3 regions of the Pseudoalteromonas sp. 5Ae-yellow genome follow, and region 1 is predicted to be linked to each of the others. Evidence: predicted binding sites of a transcription regulator. Region 1 holds the regulator's gene; each other region holds the start of a gene.

Region 1 (10,646 bases):
TATTGCTAAAGGTACTACGCGAAGGAGTTTCATTTTTTAACCCCTTCTTCATAACGATATGTTTTTGCAACAACACTGAATGTTAACTGTTTATCGCCCGATGATAAAATAGAAAAATCATGCAGGCTTACAATTCGTGGTAACTGAGCCACTTTACCAACAAACTCACCAAACTCATGATAGGTACCGATCACTTCAATTTTAATCGGCAGCTCGGTATAAAATTCTTTTTCAACCTCTGGCAACCAACCTATTTTTAAAAAAGTCAGGCCACTCGTTGTCCCAACATACGACAAATCATCAAGTAAACCAGGAGTTTCGTTTGAAGTAGGTAGACGTTTTAATAGCTGTGAAAACTTATCTTCCATTTCAACCATTTGTTGACGATAGATTTCAAGCTTACTCGCTACAGCATACTTAGTACGATAAGTAGTACGTAATTCAACTTCTTTAGCAACCGCACTATGGTAACTATCAATTTCATCAGAAACTAATAGGCTGTAACTAAAAAACAATACAAGTCCGGCAACAAACGTACAGCAAATTGCTTTAACTGCAATAGGCCAATCGCCAATGTTATCGAGCTCTATTTCATTCCAATCAATTTCACTCAGTGCTTTAAAATCAAGGCGCATCGCTAACCTCACCAATTTTATCAAATGGTTTTACATAAAATTCCATATTAAAATCACTAAGTAAACGCGAAGATTGATCGCCTGCAACAATGCCTTGCATTGAAGGATTCTCTAGTAAATATGAGCCTTGTACTTGGCGCAGCATTGTTGATAAACGGTTATTAGATTCACTGCGTCCCAATACATGTATTTGGCTGCCTCTGCGCTCGAGTTTTGTTAAATAAACGCCACCGGGCACTATTTTGGCAACTTCATCCATTATTTGCGTACCCAGGTTACGACTACTTTGTAATTCTTCAATAAGCCTCATACGCTGCTGTAAGTTTTCTTTTCTTTTATCTAAGCTTCTTATTTCACTTATTTTTTTATCTAACATGCTAATTTCTGAGCTTAAATAGTTATTCTTTAAGTTTTGCCCATCTTTTAAAGCACCATAAAAAGAGCTCAATAAATACATACTCGCAAAACAAATTATAACGACACCAACAAGTATAGTTACAAATTTCTTTTTCGATTCTTCGCGTTGTAATTCGCGCCAAGGCAGTAGATTTATATATGGCATGTTGAAAAACTCCTTAATGCCAACCCAGTCGCAATTGCAAACTGAGTTTTGTGACGCTGCATCACATTACGATCTACTTTAGGGGAAATTTCCATACTCTCAAAAGGCTCAGCAACGACAGAGTGAATACCGAGTTCTTCGATGAGCAATCGGTCGATACCTTTTATCATCGATGTACCGCCCGTTAATACAATATAATCTATTTGCTCTTTACCGCTGGTTGTTAAAAACATTTGCACAGCTCTGCGAACTTGTTGAAGTAACGAAGTTTGAAAAGGGGCTAATACTTCAAAGGTATAGTTTGGCGGTAAATCACCTGATGTTTTGCCTATTTCGGCTTCATCAAAGCCTTTATTATAATAAGCAACAATACTATTTGTATATTGATCGCCACCAAAAACTTGGTCACGGGTATAAATGGTTTCCCCAGCTTGCACAACACTTACAAGCATTAAAACTGCGCCAATATCGACCACAGCCACACACTTATTAAATGCATCGCTAGGTAATTGTTGATAGTAAACGTCCATAGCACGGCTCAATGCGTAGCTTTCTACATCTACTATTTTGGCTTCTAAATTTGCGGCTTCTAAAGCGCCCACCCGTGCTTCAACACTCTCAGTACGAGCAGCCGAAAGCAAAACATTCATTTTGCTAGGATCGGCCTCATTCGTCGAAAGCTTCTCAAAATCGAGGCTCACTTCATCAAGCGGGTAAGGGATTAAACTATCAGCTTCAATTTCAATTTGCGATTCAAGTTCAGCATCTGTTAACGATACATCCATGAAGATCACTTTTGTAATAACTGTTTGGCCAGAAACAGCCACTGCAGCAGATTTTAACGACTTCGGTAATTTTTTTCTTAATTTTGTAATAACGTTACCAATCGCTTCAATATCTTGGATTGTGCGCTCACTCATCGCACCTTTTGGCATCGGCTCAATTGCAAGTGCTTCTAGTCGAAATCCAGTTTCAATTTCACGTAAAAGCACCGCTTTGATAGAGTGCGATCCAATATCAATTCCTACCATCATCGGGGACGGTTTTTGAAATAGTTGACTTAGCATGTTTCAACTTGGCCTTTGTTTTAATAATAAACAAGTTATAATTTTTATCTGAAAAAATATTATTCATTTTTTAATCAATATATACTAGCAGTCAAAACTCGCAATTGGGAGTCCATTTAGGGAAATATAAGTGATTTTATTAAAACGAACTTTACAATTTTTTATCATTTGTGTGTTAATTGGTCTGATCACTTTGGTCAGTCTTTATTATTACGTTAAACCTGATATCCCCAGTGTGCAAGTTTTAAAAGACGTGCAATTACAAACTCCTATGCAAGTATTCACAAAAGATGGGCTTTTAATCAATCAATTTGGTGAAAAGCGTCGTATTCCAGTGACTATTGATGAAATTCCTCAAACCCTCATTAATGCATTTTTAGCGACAGAAGATAATCGATTTTACGATCATATAGGCATAGATCCTATAGGTATTGTACGTTCGGCTATTGTTCTTATATCTACCGGCGAGAAAAAACAAGGCGCAAGTACTATTACTATGCAGCTTGCTCGTAATTTCTTTTTAACTCGCGAAAAAGCATATATTCGTAAAGTTAAAGAAATATTTATAGCGCTACATATTGAAGGTGTATTAACAAAAGACGAAATTTTAGAGCTTTACCTTAATAAAATAGAATTAGGTAATCGCGCTTTTGGTATTGGTGCTGCAGCACAAGTTTATTACGGTAAGGAGTTAAAAGATTTAACACTTGCACAAATGGCGATGATTGCAGGTTTACCGAAGGCCCCTTCAGCTTTAAACCCAATTCGTAACCCAACGCGTGCAAAAGCACGCCGAAATGTTGTTTTAGGGCGTTTATTAACTGAAAATTATATTACTCAAGAAGAATATAACGAAGCAACGAGCCAACCTATCACCGCTTATTTTCATGGTGCTGAAATAAATTTATACGCCCCGTATATTTCTGAAATGGTGCGCGCTGAAATGGTCTCGCGCTATGGGGTAGATAAAGCCTACAACTCAGGTTTTAAAATTTTCACCTCGGTAGAGTCTAAAGTTCAAAAAGCAGCGCAAAACGCACTTGTAAACAACTTACATAATTACGATATGCGCCATGGTTTTAGAGGACCAACAGATGTTTTATGGGACCCTGAAACACAACCTGCTTTAACTGAGCAACAAATACTCAATAAATTACAAAGCGTAAATGAGTTGGGTACTTTGAAAGCAGCAGCCGTGCTTAGTGTTAATGATAAAACAGCGTCGGTATTACTTAAAAGTGGCGAGCGCACAACTCTTACTTGGGATAACTTAAAATGGGCGCGTAAATATATTACTCGTTACCGCCAAAGTTTTGCTCCAAAAGCAGCTACTGATATTTTAACGCCAGGTATGCAAATATGGGTACGTCAAAATGAAGATAACAGCTACTTATTAAGCCAAATACCAGAAGCATCAAGCGCTATTGTATCCCTCGATCCACAAGACGGTAGAATAAAAGCTATTGTAGGGGGTTACAGCTTTGAGCAAAGTCAATACAACCGAGCGATACAAGCTAAGCGTCAAGTTGGCTCTAATATAAAGCCTTTTATATACTCAGCAGCACTTGAAAAAGGTTACACGCTTGCGTCTATATTAAACGATGCACCTATAAACCAATGGGATAAGAGCCAAGGCGTGGCATGGCGTCCTAAAAACAGCCCTGCTGTTTACAACGGCCCTATTCGAATTCGCCGTGCTCTAGCGCAATCTAAAAACGTTATTTCGGTACGTTTACTACGCGGCGTTGGATTACAACGTACAGCCGATCATTTACTAAAATTCGGCTTTAAAAATGCTGACATTAACCGCAGTGAATCGCTAGCACTTGGTAGTGCTTCTATTACTCCGCTTGAACTTGCCCGAGGCATGAGTACATTTGCCAATGGTGGTCATTTAATTGAACCTTACTTTATCTCAGAAATTCAAGACGCTTACGGCAATGTATTGTTTAAAGCAAACCCTGCTCTTGCCTGTGACGAAGAGCCTTTGCCAACACACAATGCACTCTCAATGCATAATAGTGATGATGAAATGGAGCAAACGAAAAAATGTGCGCCGAGAATTATTTCTAAGCAAAATGCATTTTTAATTGCTGATGCTATGAATAGTGCAATTTGGGGGGGTGGTAGCTGGGCTCATAAAACAGGTTGGAGTGGAACCGGTTGGCGAGCACAAGCGCTAGATCGTCGCGACATTTCAGGTAAAACAGGCACAACTAATGACTCAGTAGATACCTGGTTTAGCGGTTTTAATAGTAATGTGATGACCTCAGTTTGGGTTGGTTTTGATAACCCGGGCAACGCTCTTGGTCGCTCTACGTATAATAACAACCTAGATAGCAGCCAAATATCAGGTGCGGAATCTGGCGCTAAAACCGCGCAGCCAGCTTGGGTTGAATTTATGAAAGCGGCACTTGAAGGCAAGCCTGAAGCCCCAATTGAGCCGCCTGAGGGACTTGTTTCTATTCGTATTGATTTAGCTACTGGTTTATTAAGCCATAAAAATGACTACACGAGTCGATTTGAATATTTTGAAAAAGGCACCGCACCTACAAAGTATGTGCTATCTCAGCCTAGCGATATATTTGAAGAAGACACTAAAACAGAAGAAGAGCTATTTTAGTAATATGTATGTAATACAAAAACGGCAGCTTATTTAAGCTGCCGTTTTTGTTTAAACCAAAGGTTTATTTTAAGTTTTGAACAAGCCAATATAAATCAGAGTGCACACCCGCAGCGGTCACTTCCCTACCCGCTCCTGGCCCCTGAATCACTAATGCATTATCGCTATACAATTTGCTATTAATTACAAAAATATTATCGCCAGGTGTAAGGTTTGCTAACGCATCGCCATTAGGCACATACGCTATTCCCACTTTAGCAATTACTTCACCTTGTGTGATTTCTAACAAGCCCGTATATCTAAGTACTGAATTTTTAGACTTTGCTGTCACTGCATGCTCTTCGATGAACGCGTCTAGCTGTGCTTTTTTATTTAAAAAGTCATCCCAACTTCCCAGCGCAAGCTCATCTGGCATCAATGCCGATAAGCTAATATCGTCAAGTTCAAGCTCAACACCTAGCTCTCGGGCTAAAATAAGTAGCTTACGCTGCATATCTCGCCCAGATAAATCTTCGCGAGGGTCTGGCTCTGTGACTCCCATTTTCTGAGCTTCCAGTAGCAACTCAGAAAATGGCCTTGTTCCATCATATTTACTGCATAGCCACGAAAGCGTGCCTGAGAAAACACCTTCTATACGTGTTATTTTATCGCCACTATTTTGCAAATCAGCCAAAGCAAAGTTAATAGGTAAGCCAGCGCCTACACTGGTGTTATATCGCCAATGTAAATTACGTTCTGTAATATTACTACGAAGTGCTTTATACCAAGTAGTCGGTGCTGTTCCAGCGTATTTATTAGCACTAATCAAATGACAGTTTCTATCTACAAAGTCTGGATATAACAAGCTAAATTGTTCACTTGCGGTAATATCAATTACAATTTTATGCTCGTAATCGAGCTCATTTATAGCATTCAGTAAATCTGCAGATTGATAGCTATTTGCCTCATGCTGCCATTGAGTTTTCCATTGCTGTGTATTAATACCACTTGCATTAAACAGCATTTTTTTAGAGCGAATTAGACCGACTAATTTAATACTAAAGTCATCCGATAAACGCTCAAATTGTGCCGATAACTGTTTAATGAAAACGTCGCCAACGTTACCAAGCCCCGCAACTATAACTGCGATTTCTTGGCCTTTATTAATTAGCTTATCGTGTAAGTCACTTTGTATATCACTATCTATAAATTGATCGGTAAGCAATAAAGCATAGCCAGTATCTTGATGGACAAAACGAGGTTTTATGCTGTGGAGTTTTAATAAATCTAATGCTTGTAAGCTTAATGTATTAACGTCTTGCTCAGGCGCTACAATTGCACAACCGTTTAAATTTGACTCGCTAATATTTGCCCTACCCGCAAAATAATTAATAACCAGATAAGTTTGTGCTGCAGGTACTACTAAATACACTTCACCATTATGGTTAAAGTGATGAAGGCTATGCTGAATAAGCTGACTAACACTTGCAACCTCGCCTTCACTTAATCCTTCAACCATTAATAGGTCAACATTTTGCAACGTGGTTATAAAGCGCTTTTTCTTCGCTGAACCTTCTTTTACTATATCTGTTGGACTTGCTTGTACGTCAAAACTACTGCGAACAGCTAGCTTAATATCTGTGTTTTTAAGAGGCGATAGTGTTTTTGCATGTAATACAGGGTTACCCAAACGAGCTAATAAATTAGCCTGCCCACGGCAAATTTTGCCGTATTTAATCGCTTTTTGTACCTTGCGAGGATCAGTGCTATACACCCCCTGTGTATCAGTCCAAATACATACTTGCTTAGCATTGCAATAATTTGCAAGTAGTGTTGCACTGTAGTCACTCCCATTTCGGCCAAGTGTTACAGTCTCGCCTTTGATATCTGCGGCAATAAACCCAGTAACAACATTTATTTTATTAGGCAAAATTAACTGCCCACATTGCTGCGCATTTTGCGCATGCATTAATTCGCCATCATTTAAGATAAAAAGAGTACGTGCATCTTGAGCGCATGCCTCAATATTTAGCTGCTGTAAATAAGTAGCGAGTAAACGTGCTGACCACAGTTCGCCATGTGCAAGTAATGCAGCCTCTTTTAGCTGCTCAGCTTGAGCAAGTTCTGCAATATAGCTAAGTTCGATACTTAGTGTTTTAAGTGCACTTCGTTTTAAATCGGCTTCTAATAGCTGCTCTATTAAATCACTTTGATGGTTATTTAACTGCAGTAAAATATCAGCGACAGCTTGCGTGTCTTGCTGCTGATAACTTTGCCACAACGACACAAGTGTATCTGTAGTTTTACCTGCAGCAGACACCACAACACAGTCGCCCGTCTGAGTATGCCCAATAATTATTTTAGCTACGCTTTGATAGCGCTCACTAGAGCTTAAGCTTGAACCACCAAATTTATGTACACAATTGACCATATTAATCACCAAAGCGCCGGACGGGCTGCACTTAATTTAACGTTACCACCAGGAGTGCCTGCTCCTTTGCCTACACGGCCAACATTTTTATTTTGCCCTGGTTTTACAAGTTCAAACACTCGTTCAAAATCAGCGACTAAATCGTGTATATCTTCAATACCTACCGAAATACGAATAAGCGTATCGCCCACACCCGCCTCTAAACGTGCTGTTGCCTCCATACCTGCGTGCGTCATAGTTGCAGGGTGACAAATTAAGCTCTCTACGCCACCTAATGACTCAGCTAAACTAAACGTTTTAAGGCTAGTTAAAAATGCCGCAGCGTCGTTTATATCGCCTTTAATATCAAAACTAACCATGCCACCAAAACCAAGTTGCTGTGCTTTAGCCAGCTCATGTTGAGGATGTGACTCAAGACCTGGGTAGTAAACTTGGCTTACATATTCAGAGCTTCCAAGGTACTTAGCTATTGCCAGTGCATTTTCTTGATGCTGCCTTAGGCGCACATTTAAAGTACGTAAACCACGAAGCGTTAAATAGCTATCAAAAGGCGCACCCGTAATACCAATGTTATTAGCCCACCAAGCAAGCTCATCGCCTAACTCTTGTGTTGCGGCAATAACAGCGCCGCCTACTACATCTGAGTGTCCGTTAATGTATTTAGTGGTTGAATGCACCACAATATCTACACCAAATTTAATAGGGTTTTGTAAAGCCGGCGACAAAAACGTGTTATCTGCGGCAACCAAAGCTCCGCATTGCTTAGCCACATCGGTAACCGCTTTAATATCTGTTAAACGAAGTACTGGGTTACTTGGGGTTTCTATCCAAATAAGCTTAGGTTTAATTACTAAAATTTGTTGAAGGCTTTCTTCTTTTGTTAAATCTAATATTTTGAGCTTTAGTAGCCCGCGTTTTTGTAAAGATGTAAATAAACGATAGCTGCCACCATAACAATCATGCGGAATTACTAACGTATCGTCACTATTAAGTAGCTGAGTAGCTAAATGCACGGCAGCCATGCCTGTAGCTGAAATTATGCCACGAGCGCCACCTTCAAGCTTAGCAAGCGTCTCAGCTAAAATATCACGATTAGGATTACCGCTACGACCATAATCATACTCACGCTTAGTATCAAAGTCGGCAAACGAATAAGTAGTCGATAAATAAATTGGCGGTACCACCGCACCATGATGTTTATCAGCATCAACGCCGTTACGTACAGCAATGGTTGCTTTGTTTTTTTCGCTCATATTCGTCACCTGATTAATTTGGATGTTTAGACGTCCAAAAGAGTAAGTTATCCGTTTTGATAAGTCAAAGTATTTTAAAGCTCTAGATGGCTAAAAGTAGAAGGAGCCTCTGCGAATACCACATTTTAGCTCACAAAAGTGTGCTTATCTTTACACTCACAATAGGCTTATTAAGATAGATCGGTATCTATTATTTGACTATCTTTTTTAAATCGATAGAATTTCACGCATATTTACACGCTTTTTATACCGTGTGAGAAATTAATAATCTGAGGCAACGATACATCTTATGGCTAAATGGAATGGTGAGTATATTCACCCATACGCAGAACACGGTAAAAAATCAGAGCAAGTTAAAAAGATCACCGTTTCGATCCCGCTAAATGTATTAAAGGTATTAACTGACGAACGTACACGTCGTCAAATCAATAACCTTCGCCATGCTACAAATAGTGAATTGCTATGTGAGGCATTTTTGCATGCTTTTACTGGCCAACCTTTACCAAATGACGATGACTTACGTAAAGATAACGCCGAAAAAGTGCCAGAAGAAGTTAAAAAAATAATGCAAGAAATGGGTCTAGAAGTGCCCGTTTTAAACGAAGAATAAATACTACAAAGACAAAAAAACCTCAGTAATTACTGAGGTTTTTTTATGTCTAAATTTTATTGCATAGCTCTACTGTATAGATTTACTGCATATAATTTTCTGGCAAATCAATTTGCGCAACACCTGACTCAACAGCAGCTAGGGCAACAGCTCTTGCTATACGCGGCAGTAAACGAGGGTCCATTGGTTTTGGAATAATATACTGTGCACCAAATTCTAATTTATCTACGCCTGCTGCTTTTAAAACTTCTGCAGGTACAGGCTCTTTAGCAATACTACGGATAGCCTCAACTGCAGCAATTTTCATTTCATCGTTAATAGCGCTTGCACGCACATCAAGCGCACCACGGAAAATAAACGGGAAACATAAAACATTGTTAACCTGATTAGGGTAATCAGAGCGCCCTGTTGCCATAATTAAATCGTTACGTGCGCCGTGCGCAAGTGCAGGATCAATCTCAGGATCTGGGTTTGAACATGCAAACACAACTGGTTTTTCAGCCATTAGCTTTAAATCTTCAGCCGCTAATAAGTTAGGGCCAGAAACACCTACAAACACATCAGCATCTGCAATTACATCTTGCAATGTACGCTTATCTGTATTGTTAGCAAAAAGCTGTTTATATTCATTTAAATCATCGCGGCGGGTATGAATAACACCTTTGCGGTCAAGCATGTAAATGTGTTCGCGCAGTGCTCCGCACTTAATTAACAGCTCCATACACGCAACAGCGGCAGCGCCAGCTCCTAAACATACAATAATTGCATCTTCAATTGACTTACCTTGTACTTCTAGCGCATTTAACATGCCCGCAGCAGTTACAATCGCAGTTCCGTGTTGATCATCATGAAAAACAGGAGTGCTACAACGCTCTATTAATGCTTTTTCAATTTCAAAACACTCTGGTGCTTTAATATCTTCAAGGTTAATACCACCGAATGTATCGGCAATATTGGCAACCGTATTAATAAAGTCTTCTGTCGTACGGTGCTTAACTTCAATATCAATTGAATCAAGGCCAGCGAAACGTTTAAACAATAACGCTTTACCTTCCATTACAGGTTTAGATGCTAAAGGGCCTAAATTACCAAGTCCGAGAATTGCAGTACCATTAGTGATAACCGCAACCATATTACCTTTACCGGTATATTTATATGCATTTGCAGGATCTGCAGCAATTTCACGTACAGGTTCGGCAACGCCTGGGCTATAAGCTAGGGCTAAGTCTTGAACTGTTTCAGCGGGCTTTGTTAGCTCAATGCTAATTTTACCAGGTACGGGGTGTGAGTGATAATGTAGTGCTTGTTCACGAAAGTCAGACATAACGCGATGGTATCCTGCAATTTAAGTTAAAGTGAGAGGTGGAGTCTTGGGGTACGATACCCTTATTATTTTTAAATTCCAAGCAATATCAGGTCTATCCTGTTATATACTATATCCTTTAATTTTAAGAGGTTTTTCAGTAACTTTGCAGGATTATATAAA
Region 2 (10,646 bases), on a different contig from region 1:
CAGCCATAATACCTAGCTGAGTACCAATGTGACCGTAGCCAATAATACCTAAAGTTTTACCACGTGCTTCAAACGAACCATTTGCTGTTTTTAACCAGCCACCACGATGAGCCGCTGCATTACGCTCTGGAATACCGCGTAATAAAAGTAGAATTTCACCAAGTACAAGTTCAGCAACTGAGCGAGTATTAGAAAATGGTGCGTTAAATACAGCAATACCGCGTTCGCGTGCTGCATCTAAATCAACTTGGTTTGTACCAATACAAAAACACCCAACAGCAACTAGTTTGTCAGCTGAGTCTAATACGGCTTGGTTAATATGAGTACGAGAACGAAGTCCTACAAAGTGAACATCTTTAATGCGCTCTTTAAGCTCGTCCTCAGGTAAGGATGTTTTAACGTAATCGATATTGCTGTAACCGTTACGTTTTAGCGTTTCAACAGCGCTTTGGTGAACACCTTCAAGCAAGAGAATTTTAATTTTGTCTTTTGCTAACGATACCTTACTCATAACCTCATCCTATTTAATTTGTGGCCCATTTTTGGTACCGATAATCACTTTATCAGCACCTCGCATCGCAAATAGGCCGTTGGTAACTACGCCAACAATTGAATTTATTTGTGCTTCAAGTTGTTTAGCATTGGTAATTTTTAAGTTAAATACATCTAATATCACGTTACCATTATCGGTAACTACGCCTTGGCGATAAACAGGGTCACCACCAAGTTTTAATAATTCTCGTGCAACGTAGCTGCGCGCCATTGGAATAACTTCTATCGGAAGCGGGAAGTCGCCCAATGTATCTACCAGTTTTGTGTCATCAACAATACACACAAATTGTTTTGCAACTGCCGCTACTATTTTTTCACGTGTTAGCGCTGCGCCGCCGCCTTTAATCATTTCGTTTTGAGCGTTTATTTCGTCAGCGCCGTCAACGTATACATCTAAAGCAGCAACGTTATTAAGCTCAAATACTTCAATACCCAACGCTTGTAGGCGCGCGGTTGAGGCTTCTGAGCTTGATACAGCGCCTACAATAGTGTCCTTTACTGAGCCAAGGGCATCAATAAAGTGATTAACAGTAGAGCCTGTACCCACACCTACAATGGTGTTTTCTTTTACAAACTCGAGTGCTGCCCAAGCAGCTGCTTTTTTTAATTCGTCTTGTGTCATTGCTTTGTGCTCATGTATGTCAGAAATATGCGGTTAGTAATCAAATTTAATTGTTACCAACAGTATGTTTTATCTGGGGTGATAATGGTTTTAAGTGGTACATCCCACGACTCGATTGGTAGGGCCTCAACTTTTTGGCATTCATGTGCAAGGCCAATTAGTTGTGGTTTTTGCCAATTTTGTTCGTGTAAACGCGCCAAAGTCCGGTCGTAAAACCCACCTCCCATTCCTAGGCGATTACCTTGTTTATCAAATGCAACTAATGGCATAAGGAGGTAATCAAGCACTGGTAATGGGCATATTTGAGAGCAGTTCAGCTTAGGCTCCAAGATACCATAGCGATTTGCTCTCATGGGTGAGTTTTTCTCATAGCGCTGAAAGAGTAAATTAGCGCCATTGAATGGGTGTATTATAGGTAGGTAAACGGTATGGTTTAAACTCCATAATTCTTTAATTAACAATGAAGTGTCTAACTCCCCATCGTTACTTAAGTAAATGGCAATATGCTTTGAATTCGTTGTTTTTTCGCTTTTTAAATGTTGAATAAAATTCATTTTTAGCGATTGCGCAGCAATTATTTGCTGATTATTTGACAAGTTTTTACGGGTGTTACGAATTTCTGCTCTTATTTTTGCGCGTTTATTACTCATTAAATTAATTAGCCATTCTTAAAAAGAGAATAAATCGGGAAAAATTAAAAAAACAGCCAGTACTACTAGCAAAATGGTGGCAGTTGCAATCAATGAATATAAAAGTAAGTTACTGCGTTTTTTAGGAGGCGCTAAATCCTCATCTAGCATTAGGTCGTCATCTTGCCATTCGTCAACATTTTCGTCTGGTGCTTTTAATTGAGCTTCAGGAAGGCGTTGCTCTAGCTCGTCTAACTTTTCTTCAAGGCGAATTAAGCTGCTAGTGATGTAATCGAGTGCATCAAAAATACGTTCATCACGTTGGTTGTTTGCAGCAGGGGCAGAGCTATTTTGAATAGCGTTTGAAACAGCTTGAAGCTTACTTTTAATGCCTAAGCTTGCTAGTAACTTAGCTTGTTTTAATGCTTTGTCTTTATTACTTGGCGCAAACAGTGGCTTACCTTTAAAAAAAAGAGCTACTTTTTCATCTGACGTTTTTAATTTTGTAGCTAAATTTGTACATGCTGTTTTTATGTCAACGTTATCGGCAAGTCCTGCAAATATAACGCGAAAGTTATCGGCCATTTAACTATCCCTAAAGCTTTATAATGAAGCGAGTATAAACCGAACCCCTTTATAAATGTATCTCTATGTAAAATAAAATTGTTAAACGTATCTATTTCCCAAAAGATTACTTATAGAAAAAGTTGATTAGTATTTCAATAGAATATTCCATTACTTGCAATTAAATGTGAATGGAATATTTTATATGTAAAATTTTTTCTTTAATTACAAGTGATTACAGCTATTTCCTTGTTGAAATAGCTTAAACAAGTAAAATTGTTTTCCTAGGGGTATAATATATTAGGTACAGGATTTTGCTAAACACACACACACTTCCATCTAGTCGCTGGCTAGAATTTGTAAAAGAAAGCGGACGTATCGCTACTCTTTGGTTTGCTGGTGTACTACTTTTTATGGGTTTTCGGATTTTCTTTTTAATTCATTTTAGTGATCGTATTACTTCCGAACTAGATATTGATTCAATAATCGCGACATTAAAAGCGGGTCTAGCATTTGATTCTGCCGCGACGGGAGTCTGTTTTAGTATTGTTTTTATTTTAAACTGTATTTTACAGCCTCTGCGTTTAGGACGATGGGTTAGAAAAGCACGTATATATACAAGCCGAATATTTTTCATTACGTCAACAATACTATGTATAACGAGTATTACTTACATTGCTGAATATGGAAGCCAGTTTAACTTTTTTATGTTTGAAGGGCTAAATGACGATCAACAAGCTATTGCATTAACTGTAATCGAGCAATATAAACCGTGGGGGAGCCTGCTTAGTTTAGTTATTTTATTAGCGATAGCATTTAAAATAAATAAACTAGTTGATAGGAAAAGCTATAGTGCTATCAATCATCTTTTCACCACGAATATATTAAAGCGTACGATTTTAGTTGCATTGATTATTGTTTTATTTGTTTGTGCAATAAGAGGATCATTTGAAACTCGTCCTGCTTCTCGAAAATGGTCAGCAGTAACGACAGATGCTTTTGTAAATAATCTTGTAATAAACCCGTTTCGAAGCTTTATATATGCCATTAAAGATTATAATGATTTACAAAGTTTTGGTTTAAATGGTCACAATCCTTACTTACGAAAAAATGCACCTGACATAGATAACCCTTTAGCGACGCTTGAGAAAAAAACCAGTGCGCCAATGTTAGCGGCACCTTCACAAGTGTTTTTTATTGTTATGGAAAGTTATGATGCTTGGCCGTTACAGCAAAAATATACATCGCTCAATTTAACTAATGAACTACGTAATTTAGCTAGTAAAGGTATATATTTAAATAATGTATTACCTGCAGCAAGCAGTACTATGAATTCGCTATCTAGCCTTATGTCTGGTATAGCGTTTTCGGGCGTTAACATGAGCCGTATTGGACCACAAAAACCAGCGAGTAAGTTATCAATATTTAATCAACTTGAGCAACTAGGTTATCAAAGTCGATTTTATTATGGCGGCTTGCTGTCATGGCAAAATATAGGCGAATATGTGCTTTCACAAGGAGCTGATAAAGTATTTTCGGCTGCAGACACTGGAGGTAAAGGAAGTGCTGGTGTGTGGGGAATTGATGATGGTCAGTTATTTGATTTAGCCGATACTAAAACAGATGAAAAAAGTTTTAACTTAATCATGAGTGGGAGTTATCACGGGCCATTTAACTTAGATTTAGATAAGTATGGGTATCCTTTAAAATCAGTTGCTGACTATCCAAAGGAAATTCAAGCTTTAGATGATGACTTATTAGACCCTTACGTATTAGGGCATTTATGGTATGCCGATAAAATGCTTGGTCAATTTGTTCGTAAAATGGAGCAGCGCTACCCAGATGCATTATTTGTAATTACAGGTGATCACTATAGTCGCCGTTATTTACATCATCGCCCTGATCTATATGAACTAACACATGTACCGCTTGTTATTTATGGTAAAGGTGTAAATCCAAACTGGGTATCGAGCGATCAATTAGCGAGCCATATGGATATTGCACCTACATTATTAAACTTAATAGCACCGCAAAATACGACATTTTATAGCATGGGCCAGTCGCTATTAAATCAACCTAAAGATCGTACTGTATTTGGTTTTCAAACTGTGCGTAAACCAGAACAGCTTTGGCGTGGTGATTTTTCGTCAATGTATGAGTATCAAAAAGTTCAACCAGAGGATCGGATTAACTTAGTACCACTTAAGCCGCAGCCTTTTGAACCAATTGATGTAGCAACAGAGCAAGCTTATAATAAGTATATGGCTACAGCGTGGCAGTTACTTACTAAAGGAATGGATTAATAGATTTAAAAGTAGCTTTTAAAGCTGCTTTTGCTCAATTAGTTTACATATAAAAAAAGCGCCAATTGGCGCTTTTTTTATATTTACTTAGCCAATCAAAGGCCAGCAGCTGCGCGAAGTGCGTCTGCTTTATCTGTACGTTCCCAAGGGAATTCGTCACGACCAAAGTGGCCGTAAGCCGCTGTAGGCAGGTAGATAGGGCGCTCTAAATCAAGCATTTGAATTAAGCCGTAAGGGCGTAGGTCAAAGTGTTCACGAATAAGCTCGATTAAACGGCTTTCTTCTAGCTTGCTTGTACCAAATGTTTCAACGCTGATAGATGTAGGCTCTGCAACACCGATTGCGTAAGAAACTTGTAATTCACATTTATCAGCAAGGCCAGCCGCAACTACGTTTTTAGCAACGTAACGTGCAGCGTATGCAGCTGAGCGGTCAACTTTTGATGGATCTTTACCAGAGAAAGCACCACCACCGTGACGAGCCATACCACCGTATGTATCAACGATGATTTTACGACCTGTTAAACCACAATCGCCCATTGGTCCGCCAATTACAAAGCGACCCGTTGGGTTAATGAAAAATTTAGTCGCGCTTGTAATAAGCTCTGCAGGAAGTACCGGCTTGATGATAGTCTCCATCACCGCTTCTACTAAATCTTTTTGCGAAATGTCTTCGCTGTGCTGAGTAGATAGTACTACTGCATCAATACCTACTGGCTTACCATTTTCGTATGCAAAAGTAACTTGAGATTTTGCATCTGGACGTAACCAGTTAAGCTCGCCGCTTTTACGTACTTGCGCTTGGCGCTGTACTAAACGGTGTGAGTAAGTAATTGGCGCAGGCATTAGTACTTCTGTTTCGTTACATGCGTAACCAAACATAAGACCTTGGTCGCCAGCACCTTGTTCTTCTGGGCTAGTACGGTCAACACCTTGGTTAATGTCAGGAGACTGTTTACCAATAGTGTTTAAAATTGCACATGAATCTGCATCGAAACCCATGTCTGAATGCGTGTAGCCAATTTCACGTACTGTTTTACGTGTAATTTCTTCAATATCAACCCATGCGCTAGTAGTGATTTCACCACCAACCATAACCATACCTGTTTTTACGTAAGTTTCGCACGCAACACGGGCATGAGAGTCTTGCTCTAGGATAGCATCAAGTACCGCATCAGAGATTTGATCGGCGATTTTATCCGGATGACCTTCAGAAACTGATTCAGAAGTAAATAAATGTTTTGCCATTGTAATTCTGCTCACAAATATTGCGCTTCACAAACGTCGGTATTAGCGCTAAAAAATTAAGGGGCGTATTTTATCGAAAACAAAACACCTTGCATAGTGTTTTTACGCCTAGACGTCTAAATAAAATTACTAATAACTTTTTGGTCTTAAAAAATATTCATAATGCCTCACTTTTATAGGGTTTTTAATTGCACACAGCCCCCACAATAAGTAAGAATGGTCGATATAAACAAACCCAAGTTACTTGGGTGCATAAACAAACACATAAATACCCGCGCAAATACACATAAAGGTAGGAGAATTCATGCCATCTCGCAAAGAACTTGCAAATGCTATTCGCGTCTTGTCAATGGACGCAGTACAAAAGGCCAAATCTGGTCACCCTGGAGCCCCTATGGGCATGGCTGATATCGCAGAAGTATTATGGCGCGATTATCTAAAACACAACCCAACAAATCCAGAGTGGGCTGACCGTGACAGATTTATTCTTTCAAACGGCCACGGTTCAATGCTTATCTATTCTCTATTGCATCTAAGTGGTTACGACTTACCACTGGACGAAATTAAAAACTTCCGTCAAATGCATTCTAAAACACCAGGTCACCCTGAATATGGCTATGCACCAGGAATCGAAACTACTACGGGTCCATTAGGTCAAGGGATCACAAATGCCGTAGGTATGGCAATTGCTGAAAAAGCGCTAGCTGCACAGTTTAACCGCGAAGGTCACGATATTGTTGATCACTTTACCTATGCATTTATGGGCGATGGCTGCCTTATGGAAGGTATTTCTCATGAAGCTGGTTCACTTGCAGGCACATTAGGTCTGGGTAAACTTGTTGCATTTTGGGATGACAACGGCATTTCAATCGATGGTGAAGTAGAAGGTTGGTTTACAGATGACACGCCAGCTCGCTTTAAAGCATACGGTTGGCATGTAATTAGTGGTGTTGATGGCCACGACAGCGATGCTATAAGTGCTGCAATTGCAGAAGCTAAAAGTGTTACCGATAAACCATCACTAATTTGTTGTAAAACAATTATTGGTTACGGCTCACCTAATAAATCTGGTAGCCACGATTGTCACGGTGCTCCACTAGGTGATGACGAAATTAAAGCGTCTCGCGAATTCTTAGGTTGGACTGGCGATGCGTTCGAAATTCCTGATGATATTTACGCACAATGGGATAGCAAAGAAAAAGGTCAGCAGCTTGAATCAAGCTGGGACGAAAAATTTGCAGCATACGCAAAAGCATACCCAGAGCTTGCAGCTGAATATAAGCGTCGTATTAATAACGAACTGCCTGGCGATTGGGCTGAAAAATCTCAAGCGTACATTGAGCAATTACAAGCAAACCCTGCAAACCCAGCGTCTCGTAAAGCATCGCAAAATGCATTAAACGCATTTGGTCCGTTATTACCAGAATTTATGGGTGGCTCAGCCGATTTAGCAGGCTCAAACTTAACAATTTGGGATGGCTCTAAAGGTTTAACACACGACGATGCAAGCGGTAACTACATTTACTACGGTGTACGTGAGTTTGGTATGTCGGCAATTATGAATGGTATTGCCCTTCATAAAGGCTTTATTCCTTACGGTGCTACGTTCTTAATGTTTGTTGAATATGCAAAAAATGCCGTACGTATGGCTGCATTAATGAAGCAACCAAGCATTTTTGTATACACGCACGATTCAATCGGTTTAGGTGAAGATGGTCCAACTCACCAACCAGTAGAGCAAATTGCAAGCATGCGTTTAACGCCTAACTTATACAACTGGCGCCCATGTGACCAAGTTGAGTCGGCAATTGCATGGCAACAAGCTATTGAGCGTAAAGACGGTCCTACATCGTTAATTTTTACTCGCCAAGGTCTTGAGCAACAAGCGCGTGACGCACAGCAATTAGCAGACGTTAAAAAGGGTGGTTACATCCTTAGCTGTGACGGCAATCCTGAAATTATTTTAATTGCAACGGGTTCTGAAGTGCAACTAGCACAAGATTCAGCAACTGAGCTACGCAGCCAAGGTAAAAAGGTACGTGTTGTATCTATGCCATGTACTGATGCCTTTGAAGATCAAAGCGCAGAGTATAAAGAAAGCGTATTACCGGCATCTGTTACACGCCGCGTAGCAGTAGAAGCAGGTATTGCTGACTACTGGTACAAGTACGTAGGTCTAAATGGCGCAGTAGTAGGTATGACTACCTTTGGTGAGTCAGCGCCTGCAGGCGAGTTGTTTGAGCACTTTGGTTTTACAGTGGCAAACATTGTAAGCAAAGCAAACGAGCTTTTTTAATCGCTTTGATTAAATAAAGTAAGTAATTGAAAAACCCGCACATGCTGCGGGTTTTTTATGCCCTTACATGAAGCAACTTCACCTTGAACAATGCTGCTTTCCTTGTAAGAAAGTAAGCTATCAGGCAAGGTAGTGCGATAAAATTTATAAATAAAAATCTTAAATTAATAGCAGGAGCTAAAAATGCCGAAGTTCGATAACGTGAGTGTAGTAAAAAAAGCCAATGTATATTTTGACGGAAAAGTGTCGAGCCGTACCGTTATTTTAGGTGATGGCGAAGCGAAAACGTTAGGCTTTATGCAACCTGGTGAGTTTGTTTTTGATACAAACCAAAAAGAGTGCATGGAGCTTTTAGCTGGCCAATGGGATATTTTATTACCAGGGGCAAGTGAGTGGAAAACATTTAACGCGGGTGAATCGTTTAATGTTGATGCAAATGTAAGCTTTAAAGTAAAAGTATCTGATTTTGCTGACTACTGTTGTTCGTACACAGATTAATCAATACAGCTAGACGTCTGAAAGCCCATGCACTATGGGCTTTGCATAAACTTTGCACAACGCATGATTTAAATCACCAAAAACCGCAAATAAACCTCAAATATCTCTCTTTTTTCCTTGTGTTAATCTAAATAGCCCCCAATACTATTTATGAGGTAACAAATAAAAGGATACCCTATGAAAATTAATCTTTCTGGTCACCATGTTGAAGTTACTGACTCTATTAGAGAGCACATCAACGAAAAATTTTCAAAAATCGAGAGCCACTTTCCATCGCTTATTGCACTCGATATTATTTTGTCAAAAGAGCATCATAAAATCCAAGCTGAAATTAGCACTAATTACGAAGGCACGCGCATATCGGTAAAAGGGGAAAACGAAGTTATGTACCCAGCCATTGCAAGCGCAGCTAAAAAACTCGATGCGGCACTAAAACATCGAAAAGGGCAGATAAAAGCAAACTTACACGAAAAGCCTGTTAGCACTACACCTGAAATAGCACACGAGATCATCCAAGAGATGGATCTTAAATAAAATTTAGTTCCAAAGTATTGTAAAAAAGAGCCGTATGGCTCTTTTTTATTGCCTGTAATTTAGGTAAGTTATGCGTTCTTGCAGTTTATTAATCAAAAAAATTAATAAAAGCAGCGTATAACACACATATTTTGAGAAATTAATGCACACAACAAAAGCAGTATGGAAGTCTCGACTAGGTGCGCTTGGACCTGGAATACTCATGGCAACAGCCGCTATTGGCGGATCTCACCTAGTTGCCTCTACGCAAGCTGGAGCAATATTTGGTTGGCAACTATTTTGGCTTATCCTCGTTGTTAATGTTTTAAAATATCCGTTTTTTCGCTTTGGTATGGAATACACACTCGCGACTAAAAATAGCCTAGTGGAGGGCTATAAGAGTAAAGGCCCGTTTTATTTTTACAGCTTTATTGGCTTAAACATTGTAGCCGCTGTTGTTAATACCGCTGGCGTATTACTGCTTACCGCAAGCTTACTGCATTACGCCTTACCTGTGGTTATCGAAGTAACCTTACTTTGTTGGATGCTGCTGGGTGTATGTTTAGTTATATTACTACTTGGACACTTTAAAGCGCTAGATAACGTTGCCAAAGGCATTATGGGGCTGCTTACGCTCGCTACTTTGATTGCCCTTGCCATTGCATTTAGTAACGGCCCAATGGCACCTGCTGATTATGTGGGACCTTCACCGTATGAACTTGCCATGCTTAGCTTTATGGTGGCTTTAATGGGCTGGATGCCAGCACCTATCGAAATATCTGCATTAAGTTCTTTATGGCTAAAAGAAAAGCAAGCGCAGCAAACAGTTTCTAAAAGCCAAGGCTTGTTCGATTTTAACGTAGGTTACTGGCTTACAGCTGGCTTAGCCTTGGTATTTTTTAGCTTAGGTGTATTAGTGCAGTACGGGCAAACCAGTAGTATAGAACTCGGCGGTGTCGCGTTTGCCAAGCAGCTTATTGATATGTACGCATTAACAATAGGCGAGTGGGCAAGGCCGCTTGTATCAGCAATCGCTTTTTTATGTATGTTTGGCACTACACTTACCGTGCTTGATGGCTACGCGCGTACGCTTAACGAATCCCATAAACTACTTGGCTTTGGGCAATCAAAACACAGTCTAAATATTTGGTTAATACTACAAGCTCTTGCCGGTATGGCCGTTATTTTATTTTTTAAATCAGCCCTTGGCCCCATGCTTACCTTTGCAATGACACTTTCATTTGTAACAACGCCTGTTTTTGCATGGCTTAACTTTAGCCTTGTGCGCTCCGAGCCTGCTATAAAGCACAGCGTGCTATTACGCAGCTTAACGTGGTTAGGGCTAGTGTATTTAGTAGGCTTTGCTGTTGCGTTTGTAGTATGGAAACTAGCAGCCTAAATAGAGCCACTTACTTTAGGGTT
Region 3 (10,646 bases), on a different contig from region 1:
TTTCAAGGTCATCTAACATATCGTTAGCGTCTTTAAATAAGCTTTGCGCTTGCTCGCCTACTACTTCGTCGGTCATTATGCGCGGGTATTTACCGGCGATTGACCACGTCATAAAGTATGGCGTCCAATCTATGTATTTACGCAAAGTGGCAATGGATACGTTTTTAAACTCGATCACGCCGAGCTTTTTAGGCACTGGTGGCGTGTAGTTATCCCAATCGAGTTGTGCTGCGTTATCGCGTGCGCGCTGGATTGTAACAGGCTTAGAGCGAGGTTTTTTACGCGCTTGTTGCTCGCGTACTTTTACATATTCAGCTTGGGTTTTTTCTAAAAAACCAGGCTTATGCTCTTTTGATAATAAATTAGATACTACACCTACCGCACGGCTGGCATTACTTACATACACTACGCCTTTGTCATATTGCGGCTCAATTTTTACTGCGGTGTGCGCTTTAGAAGTAGTTGCACCACCAATTAACAGCGGCAGTTCAAAGCCACGGCGTTTCATTTCTTTTGCTACGTGTACCATTTCGTCAAGCGATGGGGTAATTAAGCCCGATAATCCAATAATATCAGCTTTTTCGTCGATGGCGGTTTGCAGTATTTTATCAGCCGGTACCATTACACCTAAGTCGATTACTTCATAGTTATTACATTGCAGTACAACACCCACAATATTTTTACCTATGTCGTGTACGTCACCTTTTACGGTCGCCATCACTATTTTACCGTTAGTTGAACCTTCTTCTTTTTCGGCTTCAATAAATGGGTCTAAGTAGGCTACGGCTCGTTTCATTACGCGCGCCGATTTAACCACTTGTGGTAAAAACATTTTACCTGCGCCAAATAAATCCCCTACTACGTTCATGCCATCCATTAACGGCCCTTCAATTACGTGAATAGGTTTATCGGCAGCAGCGCGGCACTCTTCGGTATCTTCATCTATAAAGGTAGTAATGCCTTTTACAAGCGCGTGCTCAAGGCGTTTTTCAACAGGCCATGTGCGCCATTCTAAATCTTCTACTCGCTCGGCTTGTGCCATACCAGAGTATTTTGGTGCAAGCTCTACTAAACGCTCGCCTGCACCTGGGTCTGTGTTAAGTATTACGTCTTCAACGGCTTTACGAAGCTCTTCTGGGATGTCGTCGTAAACGGCGAGTTGCCCTGCATTTACAATGCCCATATCCATACCCGCTTTTATGGCGTGATATAAAAACACCGAGTGAATGGCTTCACGTACGGGGTTATTACCTCTAAACGAAAACGATACATTTGATACACCGCCCGACACTTTACAGTGCGGCAAATTTTGCTTAATGCGGCGTGTACCTTCAATAAATTCTACGGCGTAGTTGTCGTGCTCTTCTATCCCTGTGGCTACGGCAAATATATTAGGGTCGAAAATAATATCTTCTGGCGCAAAGCCAATGTCTTCTACCAATATTTTATAACTGCGCGCACATATTGCGAACTTACGGTCTGCCGTGTCGGCTTGCCCGTCGGTATCAAACGCCATTACAACAGCGGCTGCACCAAAGCGTTTTATTATTTTAGCTTGGCGAATAAACGGCTCTTCGCCCTCTTTTAACGATATTGAGTTAACAATTGCCTTGCCTTGAATACACTTTAAGCCGGCTTCTATTACTTCCCACTTTGAGGAGTCGACCATAATTGGTACGCGTGAAATATCAGGCTCTGAGACTATTAAGTTTAAAAACTTAACCATGGCGGCTTTTGAGTCCAACATGGCTTCGTCCATGTTTATATCAATAACCTGTGCGCCATTTTCTACTTGCTCGCGGGCCACTGTTAGCGCGGCTTCAAAGTCTTCTTCCATGATTAAACGTTTAAACATTGCAGAACCGGTTACATTGGTACGTTCGCCGACATTAGTAAATACTGCTATTTGTTGGGTCATGTTGGCTCCTTAATTTAAGTTACAGGCTTCAAGGCCTGATAAACGCATGCGTACTTCAAGCTCTGGCAGTTGGCGTGGTTTAACGCCTGCTAAACCTTTTGCAAAAGCACGAATATGCGCAGGCGTGGTGCCACAACATCCACCTACTATATTAATAAAGCCCGATTTACCCCAATCGATAATTTCGGCTGCCATTTCAGGCGCTTCTAAGTCGTATTCACCAAACTCATTAGGCAAGCCCGCATTAGGGTGTACCGACGTAAAGGTTTCGCACACGCGCGAAAGCTCTTCTACATATTGGCGCAGTAAATCAGGGCCAAGCGCGCAGTTTAAACCAATCGAAATAGGCTTAATATGGCGAATAGAGTTATAAAATGCTTCGGTTGTTTGCCCAGAAAGCGTACGCCCTGAAGCGTCGGTAATAGTGCCCGAGATCATAACTGGTAATGTGCGCCCTGCTTGCTCAAAGGCTTCTTCTACACCAAACGAGGCGGCTTTTGCATTAAGCGTGTCGAATATAGTTTCGATTAGTATTAAATCGGCGCCGCCTTCCATTAATGCAAGGGTAGACTCTACATACGCAGTAACTAGCTTATCAAAGGTGACATTTCGGTAACCCGGATCGTTTACATCTGGCGAAATTGAACACGTTTTAGATGTCGGCCCTAAAACACCGGCTACATAGCGTGGTTTTTCTGGCGTTTTAGCCGTAAATTCATCGCAAATTGCGCGTGCTAATTTAGCCGACTCTAGGTTTATTTCACGGCTTAGGTTTGCCATGTCGTAATCTTCCATCGAAATAGTGGTCGAGTTAAACGTGTTGGTTTCAATAATATCGGCGCCCGCTGATAAAAAACCACGATGAATATCAGTGATTAAGTCGGGCTTGGTTAGGCTTAATAAATCGTTATTGCCTTTAATTAATACATGCCAGTCTTTAAAACGCTCTCCGCGATAGTCTTCTTCTTCTAGCTTATGATCTTGGATCATGGTGCCCATAGCGCCATCTAAAATTAAAATGCGTTCTTTTAATGCGGCACTTATTTCGGCTTGCTTATTATTTGTAGGCGCGTTATTCGGCATAGTTGTTAGTCCTCACATCTTGGCTAACTAAATTAATATCATACGGTGTGGTTTGGTACACGTAGTAATTTAACCAGTTCGAAAAAAGTAAAAAAGCATGGCTTTGCCACGTTTTTGAAGGTTGTTTGGTTGCATCGTCATCCGGAAAGTAATTTTCGGGCTTAGGTGCATTAGGGCTTTTTTTACAATCGCGCTCGTATTCAGCTTTTAAGCTATCGGCGTCGTACTCTGGGTGGCCGGTTATAAACACTTGGCTACCCGATTTATTTTTAAGTAAGTAAGCCCCTACTCGCTCAGAACCTGCCAGTACTACTAGCTCTTCACAGGCATTTATTTTATTTATATCAATGTGGCCGTAGCGTGAGTGCGGTACTAAAAAGGTGTCGTCGAATCCGCGAGTCAGTGCACCGTGATCAAAATAACATTGGTGGGTAAATACACCACACAGTTTGTCGTCTTTTAAATCACGCTTTAAGTTGTAACGGTGATATAACGCTGCATGTGCTGCCCAACACGAAAACAACGTAGAGGTAACGTGTTGCTCAGCCCAATCAATAATGACTTTTAGCTCATCCCAATACGCTACATCGTCGTATTCTAAATGCGCAAGTGGCGCACCGGTTACTATTAATGCATCGTAATTGTTGTCTTTAACCTCAGAAAAATAACGGTAAAAGGTATCAAGGTGCTCTTCTGAATTGCTGCTACTGCGGTGAGTGTCGAGGCGCAGTAGTTCTACGTTTACTTGCAAAGGCGAATTGGCAAGTAAGCGAATAAACTGAACTTCGGTTTCTACTTTATTAGGCATTAAATTTAAAATAGCCAAACGCATTGGGCGTATTTCTTGCGTTTTTGCACGACTTTTTGGCATTACAAATACGTTTTCTTTACGTAAACGTGCAATTGCCGGCAACTCGTCTTTTACTGTAATTGGCATACTTTACTCCTGCTCATAAAAACCGAAGCTTAATTATGAACTGAAAGTAAAAAATATCAACCTCTAGATGTATAGATGTCCAAATGAAATTTATTCATGATTTTATATTTTACTTACAAGCATGCTTTGGTGCTTTAAAACCCGCCATTCGTTGACTGTTTCACCCGTCAGCCACTACAATACAACATTGAAATTTTTATTATTATTTGAAGGCTTTCCTCCATGGTTTTACCTGATAAATTTATATTCTCGATGAGTCGAGTATCTAAGGTTGTGCCACCTAAGCGCACTATCTTAAAAGATATTTCGTTGCACTTTTTTCCTGGCGCTAAAATTGGTGTGCTTGGTTTAAACGGTTCTGGTAAATCTACGTTACTACGTATTATGGCCGGTGTTGACCAAGATTTTGAAGGTGATGCACATCCTCAGCCTGGTACTAAAATTGGTTATTTACCGCAAGAACCTATTTTAGACGAAAGTAAAACAGTACGTGAAACTGTTGAAGAAGCTGTTGGCGAAGTTAAACATGCACTTAAACGTCTTGACGAAGTGTATAACGAATACGCCATGGAAGACGCTGACTTTGACGCACTTGCAAAAGAGCAAGGCGAGCTTGAAGCTGTTATTCAGGCGCACGATGGTCATAACATCGACAACGTTTTAGAACGCGCAGCTGATGCACTTCGCCTGCCAGAATGGGATGCTAAAATTGAGCACCTTTCAGGTGGTGAGCGTCGTCGTGTTGCTATATGTCGATTACTGCTTGAAAAACCAGACATGCTTATTCTCGATGAACCAACTAACCACTTGGATGCTGAGTCGGTTGCATGGTTAGAGCGTTTCTTACACGATTACGAAGGCACTGTTGTGGCAGTAACGCATGACCGTTACTTCCTTGATAATGTAGCTGGTTGGATATTGGAGCTTGACCGTGGTGAAGGTATTCCATGGGAGGGTAACTACTCTTCTTGGCTTGAACAAAAAGATGCGCGCTTACAGCAAGAACAAAAATCTGAAAAAGCACGTCAAAAATCAATTGCGCAAGAACTTGAATGGGTTCGTTCAAACCCTAAAGGTCGTCAAGCTAAGTCAAAAGCACGTATGGCTCAGTTTACTGAAATGCAGCAGTCTGATTACCAAAAACGTAACGAAACTAACGAGATGTTTATTCCACCTGGCCCGCGTTTAGGCGACCAAGTACTTGAAGTAACTAATCTTCGTAAGAGTTTTGGCGATCGCGTTTTAATTGACGATTTAAGCTTTAGCATGCCAAAAGGTGCCATTGTGGGCATTATCGGTGCGAATGGCGCGGGTAAATCAACGTTATTTAAAATGATAAGCGGTGAGCAAGAGCAAGACAGCGGTAGCATCACCGTTGGCGAAACTGTACACCTTGCGACCGTTGATCAGTTCCGTGATGGTATGGACGAAAGCAAAACTGTTTTCCAAGAAATATCAGACGGTCAAGACGTACTAAAAATTGGTAACTTTGAGTTCCCAAGTCGTGCGTATGTAAGTCGCTTTAACTTTAAAGGTAACGATCAGCAAAAGTTTGTTAAAGACCTATCAGGTGGTGAACGTAACCGTTTACACCTTGCTAAGTTATTAAAAGCTGGCGGCAATGTATTACTACTCGATGAGCCAACCAATGACTTGGACGTTGAAACACTACGTGCGCTAGAGAACGCTATTTTAGAGTTTCCTGGTTGTGTAATGTGTATATCGCATGACCGTTGGTTCCTTGACCGTATTGCTACGCACATTTTAGATTACCGCGACGAAGGTCAAATTAACTTCTTTGATGGTAACTATACTGAATACGAAGAGTGGCTTAAAAAGACACTTGGTGCAGCAGCAACTGAACCTAAACGTATTAAGTACAAAAAAATTGGTTAATAGCTGATTTTAGATAAATTCTTAAGCCCTGCATTTATGCGGGGCTTTTTTATGCCACCAGCATTACAGGAGCATATCCTGCTAGCATGTAGAGAATTACCCGCTATGCTTAATTTATTATAAAAACAGTAAGGCTAAATTAGGTTATGCAAAATCGTCGTCAGTTTTCTCGTGTTTTATTTTCAACCGATGTACAAGTAATTTTTAATGATCACCAATACCCATGTAAATTACTTGATGTATCTTTACATGGTGCATTAATCACTAAGTGTGATGCTTTTATAAGCAATACTGATACTAATGCAATACTGCGTTTTATACCTCCTCAAAGCGAAATAGAAATAAATATGGAGGTTGTGGTGTGCCATATAGAAGCGGATCATATTGGTTTAAAGTGCCACCATATTGATATAGACAGCATTACTTATTTAAAGCGGTTAATAGAGTTAAACTTAGCTGATGACGAACTATTACATCGCGAACTCGCCATGTTGATTCACGACACGCAAGAATAGACTCATTAGGATTAGTTGATTACCATAGAACAAACTTTTTAACTTGTGCAAACATGACTTTAAATCCACATTTACCTTTGGTGTATCACCCTAACTACTCGTTTAATTTTGATCCAAAGCATCGTTTTGCAATGAGTAAGTTTGCACATTTATATCAGCATGTTGCAGAGCTTGGTTTAATCGGCAGTAACTTGGTAGAACCAATTCTCGGTACGCCAGAGCCGCTTGAGCTAATACACTGCGAAAACTATATACATGACTTGTGGAATAACCGCTTAGATGAAAAAGCAATGCGTCGCATTGGCCTACCTTGGTCAAAAGAGCTTATGGCACGTACCTTTACTGCACCTCAAGGCACGCTGCAAACAGCTCGTTTAGCACTTAAACATGGTATAGCGTGCCACTTAGCTGGTGGTACACACCATGCGCATACCGATTTTGGCTCAGGCTACTGCATGGTTAACGATTTAGCCTTTACTACGCAAACTTTAATTGAATCGGGTGAAGTAACTAACGTACTTATTTTTGATTTAGACGTGCACCAAGGTGATGGCACAGCCGCAATGTTAGAGCATCAAGCATACGCTTATACTTGTTCTATCCATTGTGAAAAAAACTTCCCCTTTAGAAAGTCCGCTAGCGATTTAGATATTGGTTTAGCCGACAACATGAAAGACGACGAATACCTTGCCATAGTTGACGAAACCTTGAGTTATTTACTTAAAGAGCTAAACCCAAGCTTGGTACTTTACGATGCAGGCGTTGATATTTGGCAAGGTGATGGCTTGGGTAAATTAGATATAAGCTGGGATGGCATAGTTAAGCGCGACCATTTAGTGCTAAAACGATGCCTTGAGCACAACACACCTGTTGCCACAGTAATAGGTGGTGGTTACGATAGAGATCACCTACGCCTCGCTAAACGCCACGCTATTGTTGTTGAACAAGCTGCTGGCTTTTAGTTTGAAAGAAAAATGTTAAATTATCGTTCTTGTTTAATATGTAAAATAAAAAAGAGCATATTATGAAACAGCTATTTATTACCATCACGCTAATTTTATTAAGCTTTACAGCTTACGCACAAGATACAAGCTCAGAAGCAACATATCCTAAATTGCCTACATTAAATTTACAAATGGCTGATGGGTCGCCGCTCAACACTCAAGATTTATTAGGTCAACCTTACGTTTTACACTTTTGGGCAACGTGGTGTCCGTACTGTAAAAAGCTGCAGCCAGCACTTCAAAAAATTGATGATATGGGCTTAAAAGTTATTGCCGTGAGCTTTAAAGAAGATGACGATGCTACCCCCGCTAAAGCACTTAGCGAAAGAGGTTATACTTTTAAAACAGCTGTAAAAGCCGATGCAATAGCACAGCAATTAGGTATACGAGGCACACCTACTACATTGTTTGTAAATAAAGAAGGCAATGTAATTTGGCTGACTAATACGTCAAATCCAGAAGATCCAAACCTTCATTTAAATGCACGAACATTGTTGCACTCCATCGACATGGCAACTGAGTAACTTATTGCGCTTTTAACTGATTAGGTGTTAAGCCTGTCCAGCGCTTAAAGGCGCGCCGAAAGTTAGGTATATCGTAAAAAGCTAAATGCTCAGCGACTTGTTCGTTATGTTTAGCGCACAGAGTAAGTAGGTAAATAGCTTTGTGCTTATTTTGCTCATCTATTAACGCTGAAAAGCGTACCCCATTGAGTTTGAGCCTGCGCTTAAATGTAGCTGAACTCATAGCAAAGTGCTTCGCGGTACACTCTAAATTAGCACTTGGGTGAGAGTATAAGTATCTGCAAACGGCTTCAATAAAAGTCATGCTAACTACGCTTTTATTATGTAGCTGCGACTGCGCTTGCATAAATCGTAATTCACTCGCATGCGGGTTTTTAGCCCTTAACATGGTTTTATTTAATACCCAGCGAGTACATGGCTTATCAAAACTTACCTTTAGCCCTAAATTTTGCTCGTATTCTTGAATATGCCGAGGGCGTTTAAAAGCAAAGTCGAACTGACAATGCGGGTAACTTTCGCTCACTCGTTTAAGTAAACTATAAAATGCAGTGCTGTATATCTCTAGCACATAGTGGTAAAGGCTTTCATCAAGCCCATGTGCTGGCTGAATGTAAATATAAACATTATCGTTTTTAATATACGTTTGGCTAAACAGCAAAGGCGCTAATTGCATTCTTAAAAGTGATAATTGCTTTAATACTTGAGCTAAATTATCGCTATATATCAATGCCTGAGCTTCGGCTCGAGTGTCGTTAATAAGTTGGCTACCGAGTAAAAAACTACTGTCAGTACTTTTCATCAACAACTTAAATTGAGCTAATAAACGCACCTGCTGAGACACACTAAATGTATGCTGAAAATTAAGTAAGTCTTGTTCAAAAATACCGGTACCGCGTAGCAACTTATGTAAATTTATGTTTCGGCTTTGAGCAAGCTCTACAGCTGACGTAATAAGCCCTTGAGCGCTTAAATATTTATCGTCTTGGCTAACAAACGTGTGCACGGTGCGCTACTTTTTGTTGATGCTTTTTTTGTTGTAATTGACTATGCAGTTGGCTTGTTAGTTTATCTGTACTGCTATGCTTATTACCTTGTATTAAGGCGGTAGTGACATATTGAAACTTTGCTTTTTTAGATGCTTCAACTTTAAATGCACAATGCTTTAGAGCTCCTTTAATTTGTGCCATTAGCTCTTTAGCTTGCTGCTCTGTAGTAGCTGGCATTAGTACCATAAAGCAATCTCCTGCGTAGCGGCACACTACATCACTTAGTCGGCAATTCATTAACAATAGCTCGCTAATTTCACGCAGTAACCGGTCGCCCTCACTAAAGCCAAACTCACTATTAAAATGCGAAAAATCACGAATATCAATCGCGCCAAGCCAGAGTGGTTGTTTGCTCGTAAGTTGCTCTTTAATTGCAGAATCTAGGTACTGCGCCTTATAAAGACCTGTAACTGAGCACACCTTATCGTGCTCACGTAAATGCGCTTCACGGCGGCGTAGCTGACGATTTAATACGTACTGCTCTTGATGCCAATAATACAAACCCACACTCGTTAACAACATGCCTAAAGGGGCTGGCAGAGATTCAATCCAACTGAGCCATTGATGGGCGGGATGCATTAGCCATTCATCAAGTAAATCTAGGGTTGCCGAGAACATAAATAGCCCAACACCTATCACTAAGTAAGTGGTTACTTTACTCGGTGGTCTTGAAATTAATAACGCGGCAATCCATACAAGGGTCATTAATACAATACCGCCCTCCCCCATAATATCGAGCCACTGAATACTGGCGTAAGTTTTTAATACACCTAAATAACTACTTAAAAACACAGCGCTAAAAAACATCGCAATAATAGCGTTTATTAATAATCGGTGGCTGATAAAGGGGTTAAATCGCATGTGCGGTATCTCGTTTATAAATGAGTTTTAAAGTTAGTTCATACAAGTTTTTGTTAGCAGGGTCATATTAGCTCAGCTATATGACAACGAGATGATACCTACTTTAAAAACAGCCCTGCACGGTACATAACACCTGACTTTACGAGGAGTGATAAAAGCTCAATACACTCTATATATTGCTCAAACACCTCTAAATACATGTATTTAACCTAAACACTGTCACATTTACGTAACCAAATATCTTTAGCTTGCTCGCCATACCAAGAAACAAACCAGCAATAACCAAGAGCAAATACAATGAAAGACTTTAAAATAAAAGCACTGGTAGCCGCATTAGCCTTATGTAATTTGACGGCTTATGCAGAAGATGATGCAAAAGAAACCGCAAAAAAAGATATCGAAGTTTCTGACAAAATTGTTGTATACGGTGAAATTGGCTACAGAAACCGCTCAGACGAACTCGCACCAACCTTGGAGTATTCACAAGAGTACTTTCAACGTTTTGAACCATTGACCGCAGGCGATGCATTAAAACGAGTACCCAGTGTTACATTTTTATCGGATGTGCTTGAATCGGATGGTGCACGTATGCGAGGGTTAAGCCCTGCTTATACAAAGGTGCTTATAAACGGTGAAGAAGTACCTGGCGCTGGTGCCGATCGTTCATTTTTTGTTGACCGAATTCCGGCTGAGTTAATTGAACGCGTTGAAATAATTCGCTCATCAAGTGCTAACCGCTCAGCCGATGCTATTGCGGGCACATTAAATATTGTATTGCGCGATGGTTACAGTTTAGATGGCGGTTACTTGCGTGCTGGTGGCTTGCTTTATGACGATGGTGAATTTAAAGAAAGCTTAGCTG

Evidence for each region. The regulator MetJ, encoded in region 1, represses methionine synthesis genes. The targets are predictions, from matches to a motif close to TAGACGTCTAGACGTCTA.
Region 2: metK (methionine adenosyltransferase) is a predicted target of MetJ. The motif match lies at 6,019-6,036, and genes of this name have one in related genera.
Region 3: metA (homoserine O-succinyltransferase) is a predicted target of MetJ. The motif match lies at 4,003-4,020, and genes of this name have one in related genera.

What each region holds. Positions count from the first base shown of each region.
Region 1 is NZ_JACGWD010000059.1:443-11,088, reverse strand. Features, by position in the region: gene H4J63_RS14930 (pilus assembly protein PilP) at 1-33, opposite strand, end outside; gene H4J63_RS14925 (type 4a pilus biogenesis protein PilO) at 30-635, opposite strand; gene H4J63_RS14920 (PilN domain-containing protein) at 625-1,197, opposite strand; gene H4J63_RS14915 (pilus assembly protein PilM) at 1,185-2,264, opposite strand; gene H4J63_RS14910 (penicillin-binding protein 1A) at 2,395-4,887, shown strand; gene metL (bifunctional aspartate kinase/homoserine dehydrogenase II) at 4,952-7,297, opposite strand; gene metB (cystathionine gamma-synthase) at 7,303-8,550, opposite strand; gene metJ (met regulon transcriptional regulator MetJ) at 8,840-9,160, shown strand; gene H4J63_RS14890 (malic enzyme-like NAD(P)-binding protein) at 9,243-10,484, opposite strand.
Region 2 is NZ_JACGWD010000039.1:14,281-24,926, forward strand. Features, by position in the region: gene serA (phosphoglycerate dehydrogenase) at 1-511, opposite strand, end outside; gene rpiA (ribose-5-phosphate isomerase RpiA) at 521-1,174, opposite strand; gene H4J63_RS11725 (5-formyltetrahydrofolate cyclo-ligase) at 1,228-1,824, opposite strand; gene H4J63_RS11730 (hypothetical protein) at 1,843-2,388, opposite strand; gene H4J63_RS11735 (LTA synthase family protein) at 2,682-4,670, shown strand; gene metK (methionine adenosyltransferase) at 4,766-5,917, opposite strand; gene tkt (transketolase) at 6,222-8,213, shown strand; gene H4J63_RS11750 (pyrimidine/purine nucleoside phosphorylase) at 8,397-8,711, shown strand; gene hpf (ribosome hibernation-promoting factor, HPF/YfiA family) at 8,889-9,245, shown strand; gene H4J63_RS11760 (NRAMP family divalent metal transporter) at 9,448-10,623, shown strand.
Region 3 is NZ_JACGWD010000023.1:6,590-17,235, forward strand. Features, by position in the region: gene metH (methionine synthase) at 1-1,918, opposite strand, end outside; gene H4J63_RS08285 (homocysteine S-methyltransferase family protein) at 1,928-3,001, opposite strand; gene metA (homoserine O-succinyltransferase) at 2,991-3,938, opposite strand; gene ettA (energy-dependent translational throttle protein EttA) at 4,161-5,834, shown strand; gene H4J63_RS08300 (PilZ domain-containing protein) at 5,981-6,349, shown strand; gene H4J63_RS08305 (histone deacetylase) at 6,403-7,311, shown strand; gene H4J63_RS08310 (TlpA disulfide reductase family protein) at 7,374-7,877, shown strand; gene H4J63_RS08315 (AraC family transcriptional regulator) at 7,879-8,880, opposite strand; gene H4J63_RS08320 (GGDEF domain-containing protein) at 8,864-9,784, opposite strand; gene H4J63_RS08325 (TonB-dependent siderophore receptor) at 10,082-10,646, shown strand, end outside.